4 regions of the Kitasatospora setae KM-6054 genome follow, and region 1 is predicted to be linked to each of the others. Evidence: riboswitches for the same ligand, from Rfam matches in the RefSeq annotation. Region 1 holds a riboswitch; each other region holds the start of a gene.

Region 1 (3,911 bases):
CCCCGGCTGTACGCGCTGCTGCTGCGCGCGGACGAGGTGCCGGTCGACGACCCGGACGCCGTCCGGGCCTGGCTGACCGCGTTCCGCGCCCTCCCGGAGGCTGACCGCTTCGCCGCCTTCGACCGGCTCCCCGGGCTGGACGGCGACGGCCAGTGGGACCAGCCCGGCCGCCCGCTGCTGATCGGCGTCTCCACCGACGGGGCCCGCCGGCTGCTGGAGCAGGGCCTGATGCGGCGCAGCTACCGCAACCTGGCCGAACGGTCCGCCCGCGGCCTGCCGATGCCGGACGAACTCGCGGGCGGGTTCGAGGAGTTCGAGGAGGCGGTGGCGCAGGCCGCGATCGACCTGTGCGGCGAGTGGACCGTCCCGGGGCTGCCGCGGCTGCTCCTGGAGGAGTTCCCCGACCTCGCCCCCGAGGAGTACTGAGGGTCCGCCGGGGCCGGGCTCGTCCCCCCGGACGACCCCGGACGGCCGGGAGATCGCCCTGCCGGGCCACCCGCCGGGTACGTGCGGAGGATCCGCCCGGCGGCCGCCCGGCGGCAGGGTGGGGGCCATGACCTCCACCGCCCGCACCGCCCGCACCGTCCGCGTCCCGTACGCCGCGTGTGCCGCGTACGCCGCCGCCGCCTGGTCCGCCCTGTTCGCGCTGGTGCACCTGTACTGGCTGCTGGGCGGCCGGCTCGGCCTGCCCGACGGGCTGTCGGTGCGGGACAGCACCCCGCTGCTGGTGATCGACGTCGTGGCGGTCCCGCTCTGCGCGGCGGCCGCCGGGCTGGCCCTGGCCCTGGTCCGCCCCTGGGGCGCCCGGCTGCCGGCCCGGCCGCTGCGGGTGGCCGCCCGGGGCACCGCGCTGCTGCTGGTGGCGCACGCCGTCCCGTCCGTCCCGGACTGGATCGCCCTGGCCCTGGGCCGGAGCTCGCCCGCCGGCCTGGACGCGATGGCCCGCTTCGCGACCTTCCTCTACGAGCCGTTCTTCCTGGCCGGCGGCCTGCTCTTCGCCCTGGCGGCGTTCCCGCGCGGCCCGCGCGGGGCGTGAGGCGGCGGGGCGCTACGGCTGGAGGCCGAGCTGCCGGAGCCAGGGCAGCGGGTCGACGGGGGCGCCGCCGGCCGGGCGGACCTCCAGGTGGAGGTGCGGGCCGGTGACGTTGCCGGTGGCGCCGACGGTGCCGAGGACGGTGTCGGTGGTGACCGGACCGGCCGGGGTGCTGATCCGGGAGAGGTGGCAGTACCAGAGCTCGGTGCCGTCGGGGAGGGTCTGGATGACCCGGTAGCCGTACGCGCCGGACCAGCCGGCCGCGGTGACGGTGCCGGCGGCGACGGCGGTGACGGGGGTGCCGGTGCGGGCGGCGAAGTCCAGGCCGGTGTGCAGGTGGGCCCAGTGGGCGCCGGCCTGGGCGAACTCGGCGGTGAGCCGGTAGCCGGCGACCGGCAGCGCGGCCTCGGGCCGTCCGGTGGCGGCCTCCGCCTCGGCCTCGCGTTCGGCGCGCTTGGCCTCGGCCTCCTCGGCGGCGGCGACCCGGGCGGTCTCGTCGGCGGCGGTGCGCTGGCCGTCGGCCTGCTGCAGGATGCGGGCGGCGAGGGCGAGGCCGGGGTCGGCGGCGAGCGGGCCGTCGGCGGCCTGGTCGGCGGCGCTGACCGGAGCGGGCGCGGTCGCGGCCTGGACGGCGGGGGCGGCGGCGAGGCCGGTGGCGCTGAGCGCGGCGGTCATCGCGGTGACGCCCAGCAGCGGGGCGCCGGTGCGGGGCTGGCGGGGCAGCCGGTGCCGGGCGGCCTCGGTCTCGGCCGGGTGGTCGAGCAGCTGGGTGCCGGTGCTCTCGGTGTAGGTCGACGCCACGGGGGCGCGCTCCTTCCTTCCCTGCCGCCGACCGGGTTAGCTGACGGGTTCGGAGGTGGAAGGTCTCCTACGGTCGGGCCCAGGGCCGTCCCGATTCACCCCGGTGGAACGTGGTTCCCCGGCTCCTGGGCCGTCCGCGAGGACGGGCCCGGATGGATTAGGCGTGGCGCACGGTGCCGCATGGTTACGGCGTTGCCGACCGCGCTGCGTTATCAAACGTTAATCCTATGGACCCCATGATTCCAAGCGCCTGCCGAGGTGCGGTGGAACTTTCCTGACGCCCTACGGGCGGTTTGTGACGGTTTGTCGACCACCGGGTTTTCGGCCACCCGGCCCGGGTGACGGATCGTGACGGGCCGGATGAGTATCCGTACTCACGACCGGCGCCCGACCCGGCGGGACCCTGGGCCCATGACCGCACCCGTGCCGCAGCGCACCACCTCCGCGTACTTCCTGCAGGCCGTCGCGTCCTTCGGCTTCGCCCTGGTCGCCCTCGCCCTGGGGATCGCCTACCTCCCGGTCAGCGCCTGGATGCGGGCCTTCCTCGCGGTCGGCCTGCTCTACGTCGTCACCTCCGCGTTCACGCTGGCCAAAGTGGTCCGGGACCGCCAGGAGGAGGGGGCGCTGACCAGCCGGGTCGACCAGGCCCGACTGGAGAAGCTGATCTCCGAGCACGACCCGTACCGGGTGGAGGGCATCTGAGGCCGCGCCGGGCGACCGCGCCGGGCGACCGCGCCGGGTTGACGGCTAAGGCTATTAGCCTTAGCTTTATGGCTATCGGCAGCAGCCGGGCCGGAAGCGCCCGGTGCGCCGGACCACGCCCGCCCAGGAGGCCCGCGATGACCAGCACCACCGGCACCACCACCCGGTACCTCGACGTCACCGGCGGCCGGATCGCCTACGACGACGCCCCCGGCGCCGGCGTCCCGGTCGTCCTGCTGCCCGGCATGCTCGACCAGCGCGCCGTCTACCGGCACCTCGTCCCGCTGCTGTCCGCCGCCGGGCACCGGGTGGTCACCATGGACCTGCGCGGGATGGGCGAGTCCTCGACCGGCTTCACCGACCACACCCCGGCCGCGATCGCCGGGGACCTGGCCGCCCTGCTGGCCCACCTGGACCTGCGCGGCGCCGTCCTGGTCGGCAGCTCGTACACCGGCGCCACCGTGGTCCGCGCCGCCGCGCTCGCCCCCGAGCGGACCGGCGGGGTGGTGCTGATCGACGCGTTCGTCGAGAACCTGCCGCTGAACGGCTTCCAGAAGGCGCTGTTCGGCCTGGCCGCGCCGCTGGTCAGCACCTTCCCCGGGCTGTGGGGCGCGCTGCAGAAGTTCTACTACCCGGCCGGCGCCCGGCCCGCCGACTTCGACGCCTACCGGGCCGGCCTGTCCGCGATGCTCCGCGAGCCCGGCCGGAAGGCGGCGCTGCGCGGCTACCTGAAGGGCGACTCGGCGCCGGTCGGCTGGTGCGCGGCGGTCGACGTGCCCGCGCTGGTGCTGATGGGCGGGAAGGACCCGGACTTCCCCGCGCCGGAGCTGGTCGCGGACCGGCAGGCCGCCGCGCTGCGCGGCCGCAAGGTGATGATCGGGGGGGCGGGCCACTACCCGATGGCCGGCCGCCCGCAGGCCGTCGCCGACGCCCTGCTGCCGTTCCTGGCCGAGCGGGCCGGCGCCCACGGCGACGACAAGGCCGCCCGCTGATGCCCCGCGCCGGACTCTCCACCGCCGCCGTGGTGGACCACGCCCTGGACCTGATCGACGAGCGCGGCGCCGACGCGCTGACCCTGGCCGCCGTCGCCGCCCGGGCCGGGGTCGCCACCCCCTCGCTGTACAAGCACGTCGCCGGCGGCCTGCCCGAGCTGCGCCGGCTGGTCGCCGTCCGCACCACCGAGGAGCTGACCGACCACCTGGCGGCGGCCGTCCTGGGCCACTCCCGGGACGCGGCGGTCCGGGCCCTGCTCGCCGCCTACGCGGGCTACGCGCTGCGCCACCCGCTGCGGTACGCGGCGCTGCCGCAGGCGCCGGACCCGGAGCCCGGGCCCGAGCTGGCGGCGGCCGCCGAGCGGCTGGTGGGCGTGCTGTTC
Region 2 (3,911 bases), 2.3 Mb from region 1:
CCGGCTCGGCCTCGCCGCACGACGTGGCCCGGCGCGGTCTGGCCGAGGACGACCCGGCGCTGCTGGACCAGCTGCTGGCGATCCCGCAGGTCCACCTGGTGGTGGACGGCTACAACGTGACCAAGACCGGCTATCCCCAACTGCCGCTGGAGCAGCAGCGGATGCGGCTGCTGGGCGGCCTGGCGATGCTGGCCCAGCGCACCCAGGCCGAGGTGACCTGCGTCTTCGACGGCCAGGACCTGGACGTGCCGGTGATCATGGCGCCGCCGCGCGGGGTCCGGGTGCGGTTCAGCCGCACCGGGGAGACCGCGGACGAGCTGATCCGCCGACTGGTGCGGGCCGAGCCGCAGGGCCGTCCGGTGGTGGTGGTCTCCGCGGACAAGGAGGTCGCGGACGGGGTGCGCAAGGCCGGGGCGCGGCCGGTGGCCTCGGTGCTGCTGCTGAACCGGCTCTCCCGCAGCTGAGGGGCGGTCAGGGGGCCCGGAGGCGGCCGGAGTGTGACGGCCTTGTGAAAGGGGGCGGGGCGGTGGGACCGGAAGCCCCCCGGGAGTGGACGCGGAGGCAGGGACTTCACTAGGGTCTGGCGTCAAACCTATATTCCGGACCATCACTCGTTGGGGTGAGTCCAGCAGGAAGAAGGAGCTCCCCCTTGGCCTCCCACCGGCGTCCCAAGCAGCCGAGCCGTGCGCGGATCTCCGTGTTCACCGCCGCCGCCGCGACCGCGGTCGCCCTGACGGCCCAGGCCGGCGCGCACGCCGCCCCGGCCCAGCCGAACAAGGACGAGGTCAAGGCGCAGGTCGACAAGCTGCTGGAGGAGCAGGAGCAGGCCGCCGAGAAGTTCAACGGCGCCAAGGAGCGGTCCGACCAGCTGCGCAAGCAGGCCGACGACCTCCAGGACCAGGTGGCCCGCGGCCAGGAGCAGCTGACCGAGCTCTCCTCCGGCCTCGCGGCGGTCGCCGGGGACCAGTACCGGCAGGGCGGCGTCGACCCGTCGATGCAGCTGATGCTCTCGTCCAACCCGGACAAGTACCTCGCCCAGGCGGCCTCGTTCGACCAGGCCGCCAGCACCCAGGCCGAGACGCTGAAGTCGCTCAAGGAGCAGCAGCGCCGCCTGGACCAGCAGAAGCAGGAGGCCGCCCAGGTCCTGCACGAGCTGGACACCCAGACCCAGGCGCTCAACGACGCCAAGAGCGAGGTCAACGGCAAGCTCGCCGAGGCGCAGAAGCTGCTCGCCAAGCTGAGCGCCGCGGACCGCGCCGCGATCCTGCGGGACACCGGCGGCACCGCCTCGCGCAGCTCCAACCGGGTCGACCCGGCCTCCCTGCCGCAGGCCAGCGGCTACGCCGCGACCGCGGTGGCGGCGGCGCTCGGCAAGCAGGGCTCCGCGTACGTGTGGGGCGCCACCGGCCCGAACACCTTCGACTGCTCCGGCCTGATGGTGTGGGCGTACGCGAAGGCCGGCGTCTCGCTGCCGCGCACCTCGCAGTCGCAGGGCAGCTACGGCGTGAACGTCGGCACCGACTGGCACAACGCGCAGCCGGGCGACCTGGTCGTCTACTACGGCGACCGGCACCACGTCGGCATGTACATCGGCGACGGCATGGTGGTCCACGCGCCGCGCACCGGCGACGTGGTGAAGGTGATGAAGGTCGACACCCTGCCGATCTCGACCATCCGCCGGGTCTGACCCGCGCCGGTCCGACGGCTTCCGGTCTGACGGGCCGACGAATCGGACAAACGCCCCACCGGGCGACAACTGACGCATAGTGACACGCCCGGGCGGGCCGAGATCCCCTTGTGATCTGCGACACGTCCGGGTCTGTCGCTTCTGGACCACATCATGAGAATTGCTACGCCCTGCGTCATGAAGTGCTCACTATCGGTCACATTTTGCCGGGTGTTTGATTCAGAATCAGATTTTTTTCCGACAAAGATTTGAGCGGATCACGGATCGGTTACTAGGGTCATGTCTCGACCACCGCAGAGTCGATCGCCCAAGGGGGGCGGCGGCGGGGGTCGCCGCCGAGTCCGTGACGCAGCGGGCAGACCGTCAACACCGGGTCTGCTGACGGGGATACCCCTGCGGGGGTGCTGTCGAACGGAGCCGGGGAACCACGTTCCCCCGGGGTGAATCGGCGCCAGGTCGGCCGCCGCGCGCGGCCGGTGAGGCGTCGTAGGGCAATCTCTTCCAGCCCGAACCCGTCAGCTCACCCGGTAGGCGGTCGAGGAAGAAGGAGTCCGCCTTCGTGGCGTCCCATCGTCGTCCCAAGCCCGCGAGCCGTGCCCGGGTCTCGATTCTCACTGCGACCGCCGCCGCCGCCGTGGCGCTCTCCGCCCAGGGCGGGGCGCACGCCGATCCCGCGCCGACCAAGGACCAGGTCAAGCAGCAGGTCGACCAGCTCAACGAAGAGGCCGAGATCAAGACCGAGGCGCTGAACGCCTCGGTCGAGAAGCAGCAGGACCTGCAGAAGCAGGTCGGCCAGCTGCAGGACCAGCTCGCCCGGCAGCAGGGGCAGGTGACCACCGTCCAGGAGAGCCTGGCCGGGATCGCCGCCGAGCAGTACCGGACCGGCAGCATGCCGCAGACCATGCAGCTGATGCTCTCCAGCACCCCGGACGCCTTCCTCGGCCAGGCCGGCGCGCTGAACGTGGTCGGCTCCACCCAGGCCGACCTGCTCAAGAGCTTCAAGGACGAGCAGTCCAAGCTCGACGCGCAGCGCAAGGAGGCCGAGAGCAAGCTCGCCGAGCTGGACACCACCACCAAGGCCCTGCAGGCCGACAAGGCGGACGTCCAGGCGAAGCTCGCCAAGGCCCAGGAGCTGCTCAACACGCTGACCCAGCAGGAGCGCGAGCAGATCGCCGCCGCCGAGGCCAAGGCCGCCGCGGACGCCAAGGCGAAGGCCGACGCCGCGGCCTCCGCGGCCTCCGCCGCCTCGCAGGACCGCGCCTCGCGGAGCACCGACCGGCCCGCGCTGGACGCGCCCGCGCCCTCGAACTTCTCCGGCAACGCGGTCGGCGCGGCCGTCTCCAAGCTGGGCAGCTGGTACGCGTACGGCGCCGCCGGGCCGAGCAGCTTCGACTGCTCCGGCCTGATGCAGTGGGCCTACAAGCAGGCCGGCGTGTCGATCCCGCGCACCTCCCAGGCGCAGGCGGGGGCCGGCACCAGCCTGGGCACCGACATCGCCAACGCCCGCCCGGGCGACCTGATCATCTACTACGGCGACCAGCACCACGTCGGGATGTACGTCGGCAACGGGCAGATGATCCACGCCCCGCACACCGGCGCGCAGGTCCGCTACGAGTCGGCGACCGCGATGCCGATCAACCGGATCGTCCGGATCTGACCCGGCCCGGGGCCCGTTCGGGGCCCCGGCGGGACGTGCGGCCCGGTGCCCCCAAGGGGTGCCGGGCCGTTCCCGTGCGGATGTCCGATTGGGGGTCAAATATTCGGGGCTGTCGGGGTTTGGACTGGATCGATCCGACTCGCTAACCTCTGCCCCCGGGCCCCCGCGAGGACGGCCGTCCGACCGCGGACGGCGGCGGAGGCCGGCCGCAGAACGGAGCCGTCGCGCGTGTCCGTGCCCCGCCGCACCCCACTGCCCGGTGTCCAGCGCATCGCCCGGGCCCTGGCGCTCACCGCCGCCGCGACCAGCGCGCTCGGACTGACCGTCGGCGGGGCCGCCGCCGCCCCGCTGAGCCCCGCCGACCCGCCGAACCGGGCCGAGGTCAAGCAGCAGGTCGACCAGCTCTACGAGGAGGCCGAGCGGGCCTCGGAGACGTACAACGCGGCGCAGGAGCGGCTCAGGACCCTGCAGGCCGAGACCGGCACCCTCCAGGACCAGGTCGCCGCCGGGCAGGACGAGCTCAACCGGATGCGCGGCGACCTGGCCGCCGTCGCCGCCGCCCAGTAC
Region 3 (3,911 bases), 2.8 Mb from region 1:
AGCGCCAGGTCCGCGTCCAGCGTGACGGTCACTTTCGCCATGGTTCCGGCTCCCGGGTTCGTCCAGTCGATCGGTCCCGGCCGAGAATAGGCCGCTGCCCCCGGAGCCGACCAGGGTCTCCGGGGGCAGCGGTGCTCCACCGCTCGCGGATCAGACGCGGCCCGCGAAGTCCGGGGCCCAGTTCGCGACGGTCTCGGTGCGGACGCCGGAGCGCGGGTTCGCGGCCTCGACGTACTTGCCGTCGCCCACGTACAGCGCGACGTGGTAGACGCCCGAGTTGGCGCCGTTGCTCGACCAGAACAGCAGGTCGCCCGGCTGCAGGCTGTCCAGCGACACCCGGGTCGCGTAGTCGGCCTGGTCGGCGGCGACCCGCGGCAGGCTGATGCCCGCCTGGCGGAACGCGGCCTGGGTCAGGCCCGAGCAGTCCCAGCCGCCGTTGCCGGTGCCGCCGTAGACGTACGCCTGGCCGAGCTTGGACAGCGCGAAGTCGATCGCCGCGGCCTTGGAACCGGTCGCCTTGACGGCGGTGGTGGCGGTGGCGGTCTTGGCCTCGGTGGTGGCGGTGGTGGCGGTGCCGGTGGCGCTCTTGGCCGCGGTGGTCGCCGTGGAGGCGCCGGCCTTGCCGCCGGTGCGGCCGCTCTTCCAGGACGAGCCCTGGTAGGAGGAGCCGTTCGACGACTTGGTGGCCGGGGCGGACTGCTGCGGCTGCGCGGTCGCGGTCGCGGTGCCGCCCAGGGCGAGCTGCTGACCCGGGTAGATCATGTCCGGGCCCTCGGTGAGGACCGAGCGGTTCAGGTCGTACAGCTTCTGCCAGCCGCCGTCCACGTGCTGGCTCTGCGCGATCGCGGACAGCCAGTCGCCCGCCACCACGGTGTAGGTGCCGGCCGACTGGTCGGTCGCGGCCGGGGTGCTCTGCTCGGCCTGGGGCTGCGCCTGGGCCTGGGGCTGGGACTGGTTCTGGTGGCGGGACTGCGACCAGGAGTGCTGGGACTTGTCCGTGCCGCCGGACTGCGACTGCGACGGCGACGGCGACTGGGTGGAGCCGGTCGAGTTCGAGGACGACGACGAGGACGAGGACGACGAGTTGCCGGACGAGCCGGAGGTGTCGACCTGGGGGGCCGCGCCGCCCTTGGTCAGGCCGGCCTGGACGGAGCAGACGGGCCAGGCGCCGGGGCCCTGGACGGCCAGCACCTTCTCGGCGGTGGCGATCTGCTGCTCCTTGGTGGCGAGGTCGGCGCGCGAGGCGTACGCGGTGCCGCCGAACTCGGCCCAGGTGGAGGCGGTGAACTGCAGGCCGCCGTAGAAGCCGTTGCCGGTGTTGATCGACCAGTTGCCGCTGGACTCGCACTGGGCGACCTTGTCCCAGGTGGCGACGGTGGCCGCGGAGGCGGAACCGGCGGTCAGGCAGGGAATCGTGAGGCCGATGCCGACGACGCCGGTGGTGGCGATCAGGCGGCGGGCGTTCTTGGAGCTGATGGGCAGCATGAAGGAGCGTTCCTCTCCCACGCCTGCGAGGTGAGCTGTCGGATTCGGGCCGGAGTCGCCCGGCCGAGCACACCTCGCGGTGCGCCCGGCTTCACCCCAAGCCCCGTGCGGTCCTGCGACCGCCCGGGGCGACTTACCTGGTTCCCCCGCCCCTGCCGTGGTGCGTTGTGCATGAGCCGACCCACCCGGCGGCAGGACTCGGCGTTCCGGGTGGGCTGGGTCCGTGTGTCCACGAACGTGGGCAGGAGATTAAGCGGACTCAAGGGCGAATGGCAAATATCCGGGAAAGGTTTTCCGGGCCCCGGAAAAGGTGATCAAGAATTCCGGGCGGAACTCCGTTGCCGCTGGCGGGGGCTGCGGGAGCGTCAGGAAAAGGTGGATCTTGTGACCGTTTTGGGTGTTAAAGGGCTTTGGTTGCCATATGAGTCGTTGATGCCCCTCTGGTCGGACGGCACGCCGGTGAATTGTCCATTTGATGGCGTTATTTCCAGGGGGGCCGGAGCGGAGTCGACCCCGGGGCGGGGCGGCGGGTTCTCGCGGTCCGGCCGAATTCCTTTTTCCGGACGGGCCGTCAGAATTCCGGTCGGGAAGCGTCCTTCCGCGACCGCGCCGCGCTCAGCCACTCGCCCCCGGCCGCGGACCGGGCCTCCCGGGCGGCGTACCGCAGGCTGAGCGCCGCCAGCGGCCCGCGCAGGCCGGGCGGGAGGTCGGCGGGCGCGTGCAGCCGGTGGCAGGTGTCCGTGATGGCCTCGATCCGCGCCCACGGGCCCGGCGGCTCCGCGTCCAGGTGGGCGAAGCCGCTCCCCTCGGCGGGCAGCGGCAGGCCCCGGCGGGCCAGCCGGTACACCTCCGCCATGCCGGCCGCGGCGACGGCGTGCAGGGTGCGCAGCGGCCGGAGCGGGACGGGGAACAGGGCGCGCCGACCGGAGTCGAGCGCGGCGGCGCCCGCCCGCCGGAGCACCTCCAGCTCCCGCACGGCCGCCGACTCGGCCGCCCCGCCCCGCCCGGGCGGCGGGAGCTCCGCGGTGGGCGGCCAGCCGTAGTCGGTGGCGCAGGAGGAGAGCCAGCACCGGCCCAGCGGGCCCGCGTGCCGCCAGGCGAAGCGCTCCGGCAGGGTGGGCGGCCAGTCGCGCCGGTGCGCCGAGGCGAGGGTGAGCAGGTGGTGCGTCTCGGCGATCTCGGCGATCGCCTCCACCGCCGTGCCGAAGCCGGGCGGGCGGCCGTAGTCGGCGGCCAGGACCGGGTCCACGCCGAACCGGGCCAGCGAGCGGATCGCGGTGAAGCCGCCCTGCTGCGCACGCGTCGAGGCGAACCGGTGGCGCTCCTCGGGGGTGGGCGTCTTCGCCATGGCCGGTCCGTTCCTCTGCGGGGAAGGTGAGTTGACGGTCAATCAGGTGATACGCCCGGGCGGAATCGAACGTTCCCGAACGGGCGTCCGGAGGTGCTACGCCAGGATGCTTACCCCGTCCGGAACATGACGTGTCCGGGTGGCGGCCGTGCCTAAGCTGCCCCCGACGACTCAGGGTTGCGGGCCCCGGGAGGGCGGCCGAGGTGGAAGAGCAGCGGAACAGCGAGCAGACCCCGGCCGTCCGGCACCGGCACCGGCGGCCGCTGGTGGGGCGGCGCAGGATGCTGACCTGGCTGGCGGTCGGGACGGTGGCGGCGCTCGGCGGGGGAGTGGTGCTGCGGCAGTCGCTGGCGGGCGCGGACGAGACCTCGGCCCGGCCGGCCCCGCCCGGCGGCAGCACGCCCGCGGGCGGGCACCAGCACGGCACCGGCGGCCCGCCGCCCGCCTCGGCGAGCCCCGACCCGTCCGCGCCGCAGCCGCCGCCGGTCGACCGGAGCGGCCGGAACTGGTCGGACGCCAAGGGCTGGGGCGGCAAGGTGCCCGGGCCCGGCAGCGCGGTGCGGATCGCCGACAAGGTGGTGCTGGACGCCGACGCGCAGGTCGGCTCGCTGCTGGTGGAGAAGACCGGCTCGCTGGTGTTCGCCGCCGACCGGTCGCTGACCCTGGCCAGCGCCGGCAACGTCGAGGTGCGCGGCACGCTGGCGCTCGCCCCCGACGGCGCGCACACCCACACGCTGCGCTTCCCGAACGTCGACGAGCGGCGCTACGCGGGCGGCGGGATGGGCCTGGTCGACACCGACACCGGCCTGTGGGTCACCGGCCAGGGCTACCTGCGGCTGGACGGCGCCCCCCGCACCGCCTGGACCCGCGCCGCCGACGCGCTGAAGCCCGGCGACAGCACGATCAGGCTGGCCACCGCCCCCACCGGCTGGCAGCCCGGCGACGAGCTGGCCGTCACCCCCACCGCGCCGCCCGACCGGGACGACTTCTCGACCTCGTACGACCTGGTCACCGTCAAGCAGGTGGACGGCGCCACCGTCACGCTCACCGGCCCGCTGAAGAACGCCCACCCGAGGGT
Region 4 (3,911 bases), 4.3 Mb from region 1:
GCCGGCGTCGACGTGGTCTCCCAGGCCAACAACCACGCCGTCGACTTCGGCCCCGACGGCCTCGCCGACACCCTCGCCGCGAAGGCCGCCTCCCCGATACCCGTGGTCGGCATCGGCAAGGACGCCGCCGAGGCGTACGCCCCGTACGTCACCACGGTGCGCGGCGTGAAGGTCGCCGTGCTGGGAGCCAGCCAGGTCAACGAGATCACCAACCAGAAGTGGCGGGCCGGCGCGCACAAGCCCGGCATCGCCTCCGCCCTCGACGAGCCCGCGCTGCTGCGCGCCGTCACCGCGGCGAAGGCCCAGGCGCCCGTGGTCCTGGTCTACCTGCACTGGGGCGACGAGGGGGTGGCCTGCCCGACCCGGGCGCAGACCTCGCTCGCCAAGAAGCTCGCCGACGCCGGAGCGACCGCCGTGGTCGGCACCCACGCCCACACCATGCTCGGCTCGGGCATGCTCGGGAAGACCTACGTCGCGTACGGCTTCGGCAACTTCCTCTGGTACGGCACCTCGAACTACGCCGCCTCCGACGAGACCGGCGTCACCACGCTCACCGTCACCGCCGACGGCCGGGTCACCGGCGAGGTCTTCACCCCCGCCCACATCGACGGCCGCGGCGTGCCCGTCCCGCAGAACGGGAACGCCGCGCGGACCGCCCAGCAGCGCCGCGACGGCCTGCGCGGCTGCACCGGGCTGGCCGCCGCCCCGAAGTGACGGCGGCCGGCCCGGGCCGGTGTCACTTCAGGTCCAGCACCTGGCCCGGGTGGATCAGGTCCGGGTTCCCGCCGACCACCTGCTGGTTCGACGCGTAGAGCTCGGACCAGCCGCCGTCCACCGCGTGGGTGCGGGCGATCGAGGCCAGGGTGTCGCCCGGGCCGACGGTGTACGGCTGCGCGGACCCGGCGGCCGGGCCTGCCGGGGTGGCGGCCGCAGCCGCGTCCGTGGGTGCGGCGGTGGAGGGGGCCGGGGTTGCGGGGGCGCTCGGCGTGGCCGTCGTTGCGGACGAGGCGGACGGGGTGGACGGGGTGGGCGAGGTCGGGGCGTCCGGGGTCGGGCTCACCGGGGCGGTGGGGAACAGGCCGCTGCCGTTTCCGCCGTTCCCGTTGTTGCCGTTTCCGTTGTTGCCCTCGGCGGGGGCGCCCGGGGTGGGCGTGGTGGTCGGGCCGGTGGGCACCAGCGGGGTGCCGGGGGAGGCCGGCGGGACGGTCGGCGTGGCCGAGGCGTCCGGGGCGGGCGTGGTCGGGGTGCCGGGAGCGGGGGTCGCCGAGTCGGTCGGGGCGGGCGGGGTGGGCGTGCTCGGCTGCGGCTGCGGGTGCGTCAACTGCAGGTAGCGCTCGTACAGGCTCTGGTGGCTGGTCCAGAACCAGGCGCCGTTCTTCTCGTACCAGTACACGTGCGCGACCGGGTCGTAGCCGGGCAGCCCGGAGAACACCGGTGCGGTGCTGCCGTCCGCCGGTGCGGTGCTGCCGTCCGGGGCCGCGTTGACCGCCGCGATGCCGCGGGCGCCGCGCAGCGAACCGGTCTCGCTCGCCGAGTCGTTGTCGTCGACGACGCCCGGCGCGCTGGCGGTGTTCAGGCCGGCGCCGTCCGCGCAGGCGGACCAGGGCGACGGGCCCTCGGTGGCCAGGATGCGCTCGGCGACGGCGATCTGCTGGCTGCGGGTGGCGCCGTCCGGCAGCGGGGCGTACTGGGTGCCGCCGTAGTCGGTCCAGCGCTGGGCGTTGATCTGCAGGCCGCCGTAGAGGCCGTTGCCCGCGTTGGAGCCCCAGTTCCCTCCGCTTTCGCACTCGGCGACCCGGTCCCAGACCGCGCTGGGCGCGGCGTGCGCGCCGCTCACGGTGAGCAGCGGCAGGGCGATGCCGAGGCCGGCCACACCGGCCGCCGCGATCGCGCGCTCGGCGGTCTTCTCCGCCTGGCTCTGCCGGCGATGACGTCCCGAACCCGTGAAGAGCATGCGAGATCCTCTCCGCACGCCTGCGAGGTGAGCTGTCGGGTTCGGACCGGGAGGGAGGCCCGGCCGCCGCACTCCGGTCGCCCGGCGCTGACGGCTTCACCCCTAGCCGTGGGGGACGGCAACAAACGTGGTTCCCCCGCCCCTGCCCAAGGGTTGTGGTGGTCGACCCGGCGACGCGGTGGACAGGGCTCGGCGTTGTCGCGCTGCGGGGCCCGGCGGTGCGGGCAGGGAGGAGCCTATTCACTCGAACGTGGCAATCACAAGCTCGTCGCGCCCGGATCACGCCTTCGTCACGCTGGTTGCCGCCTGGTGTGTGGGCGACCTGTTGACGATGTCTCGGGTGGTTGACCGAGTCGCCGGGCGGCGCCGTCGGTCGAGCCGTCCGGTCGTCCGGTCGTCCGGTCGGTTGGTCGGTCGATCGGCTGGAGAAGTGTGGCCGATCGGTGGGATTGGAACGGTCGCCTGCGGGGGAGAGAGGGGCCCCGGCGTGGGGCGGCGGATGGCTCGGGAGAGGCAAGTCGCCTGTAGGGGAGGCAAGTTGGGGCCAATACGGGCAATCTCCGTGTTGCGGATAAATGGCGCGACAGGGTGTCGACGGACTTCCTACGATCGCCCTGCTCGCTGTTCCCGCGGGCGTGTCACCGAGTCAGTGGAGGAGGTCCCGTGCGCGTGCTGGTTCCCGAAGTGCTCCGCACCGAGCGCCGGTTCGCCAGGCTGTTCGTCGGCCAGTCGTTGTCGGTCCTGGGCGACCGGGTGTCGTTCGTGGCGCTGCCCTTCGCGGTGCTGTCGATCAGCGACTCGGCCGCCGACGTCGGGCTGGTCGCGACGGCGGGCCTGCTCCCGCTGCTGGTGTTCACACTCGTCGGCGGCGTCTGGGCGGACCGCCTGCCCAGGCAGCGGATCATGCTGGCCTCCGACCTGGTGCGGTGCGCTGTCCAGGCGGCCATCGCGGTGCTGCTGCTCACCGGCACCGCCCGGGTCGGGCTGCTCGCTCTGCTGGCGGCGGTGTTCGGTGTCGCGGACGCGTTCTTCCTGCCGGCCTCCACCGGCCTGCTGCTCCTGCTCGTCCCCGCCGACCGACTGCGCGAGGCGAACGCCCTGCGCGGCTTCGTGCAGTCGGCGAGCCTGGTGGTCGGTCCGGCGCTGGCCAGCGTACTGATCGCACTGGCCGGCCCGGGCGGCGCGCTGGCGCTCGACGCGGTGAGCTTCGCGGCCAGCGCCGCCGTACTGGCCCGCCTGGGCGCGGTCGGTGCAGTGGGCGCGGGAGGAGGGGGCGTCGGCGGTGCGGTCGGCGGTGTCGCCGGGGCGGCGGCGGGCGGGCGGCAGGGGTTCCTGGCCGAGCTGCGGGTCGGCTGGCAGCACGTGCGCGGTCGGACGTGGGTGTGGTCGGGGATGCTGGCGATAGCGGTCTACCACGTGGTGGTGCTGCCCTCGGTGTTCGTCATCGGGCCGCTGTTGGCGAAGCGCGAGTGGGGCGGCGCGAGTGCGTGGGCCGTGGTGGTCGTCGCCTTCGGCGTCGGCGCGATCGTGGGTGACGTGTGCGCCTACCGCCTGAAGCCCGCCCGCCCGATGGCCGTCGCGGCGGTGGCGATGGCGGTCGCCTCCTGCCAGGCGGTGGTCATCGGCTCCGGCGCGCCGGTCTGGGTGATCGCGCTGCTGGAGGGGGTCACCGGCGTGGGCGTGTCCCTGTTCTTCGTGCTCTGGGAGACCTCGCTCCAGGTGCACATCCCGGAGCAGGTGCTCTCCCGGGTCAGCTCCTACGACCACCTGATATCCGTCGGCCTGATGCCGCTCGGGCTACTGCTGGCGGGCCCGCTCGCCGAGGGCCTCGGCGTTCGCCTCGCGCTGTTCGGGATGACCGCGATCGCCGTCCCGGTATCCCTGGCCCTGCTCCTGCTGCCGGCCATTCGCCGACTGCCCGCGAGCCCGTCGGCGGAGGCTGAGCCGGCGGCCGGGT

Evidence for each region. A riboswitch is a leader RNA that binds a small molecule or an ion and turns the genes downstream of it on or off. The one in region 1 is predicted to bind cyclic di-AMP.
Region 2: it holds a riboswitch for cyclic di-AMP, as region 1 does, so the genes downstream of both, KSE_RS10700 (C40 family peptidase) here and KSE_RS21135 (M23 family metallopeptidase) in region 1, are expected to answer to the same signal.
Region 3: it holds a riboswitch for cyclic di-AMP, as region 1 does, so the genes downstream of both, KSE_RS45705 (transglycosylase family protein) here and KSE_RS21135 (M23 family metallopeptidase) in region 1, are expected to answer to the same signal.
Region 4: it holds a riboswitch for cyclic di-AMP, as region 1 does, so the genes downstream of both, KSE_RS45570 (LysM peptidoglycan-binding domain-containing protein) here and KSE_RS21135 (M23 family metallopeptidase) in region 1, are expected to answer to the same signal.

Annotation. Positions count from the first base shown of each region.
Region 1 is NC_016109.1:4,748,941-4,752,851, reverse strand. Features, by position in the region: gene KSE_RS21145 (hypothetical protein) at 1-426, shown strand, start outside; gene KSE_RS21140 (DUF3995 domain-containing protein) at 554-1,036, shown strand; gene KSE_RS21135 (M23 family metallopeptidase) at 1,049-1,834, opposite strand; cyclic di-AMP (ydaO/yuaA leader) riboswitch at 1,845-2,008, opposite strand; gene KSE_RS21130 (YiaA/YiaB family inner membrane protein) at 2,246-2,536, shown strand; gene KSE_RS21125 (alpha/beta fold hydrolase) at 2,674-3,528, shown strand; gene KSE_RS21120 (TetR-like C-terminal domain-containing protein) at 3,528-3,911, shown strand, end outside.
Region 2 is NC_016109.1:2,418,027-2,421,937, reverse strand. Features, by position in the region: gene KSE_RS10710 (NYN domain-containing protein) at 1-464, shown strand, start outside; gene KSE_RS10705 (C40 family peptidase) at 650-1,687, shown strand; cyclic di-AMP (ydaO/yuaA leader) riboswitch at 2,080-2,236, shown strand; gene KSE_RS10700 (C40 family peptidase) at 2,247-3,344, shown strand; gene KSE_RS10695 (C40 family peptidase) at 3,573-3,911, shown strand, end outside.
Region 3 is NC_016109.1:1,907,303-1,911,213, reverse strand. Features, by position in the region: gene KSE_RS08425 (hypothetical protein) at 1-41, opposite strand, end outside; gene KSE_RS45705 (transglycosylase family protein) at 151-1,485, opposite strand; cyclic di-AMP (ydaO/yuaA leader) riboswitch at 1,491-1,660, opposite strand; gene KSE_RS08415 (hypothetical protein) at 2,057-2,833, opposite strand; gene KSE_RS08410 (G8 domain-containing protein) at 3,037-3,911, shown strand, end outside.
Region 4 is NC_016109.1:461,991-465,901, reverse strand. Features, by position in the region: gene KSE_RS01935 (CapA family protein) at 1-714, shown strand, start outside; gene KSE_RS45570 (LysM peptidoglycan-binding domain-containing protein) at 737-1,954, opposite strand; cyclic di-AMP (ydaO/yuaA leader) riboswitch at 1,958-2,125, opposite strand; gene KSE_RS01925 (MFS transporter) at 2,624-3,911, shown strand, end outside.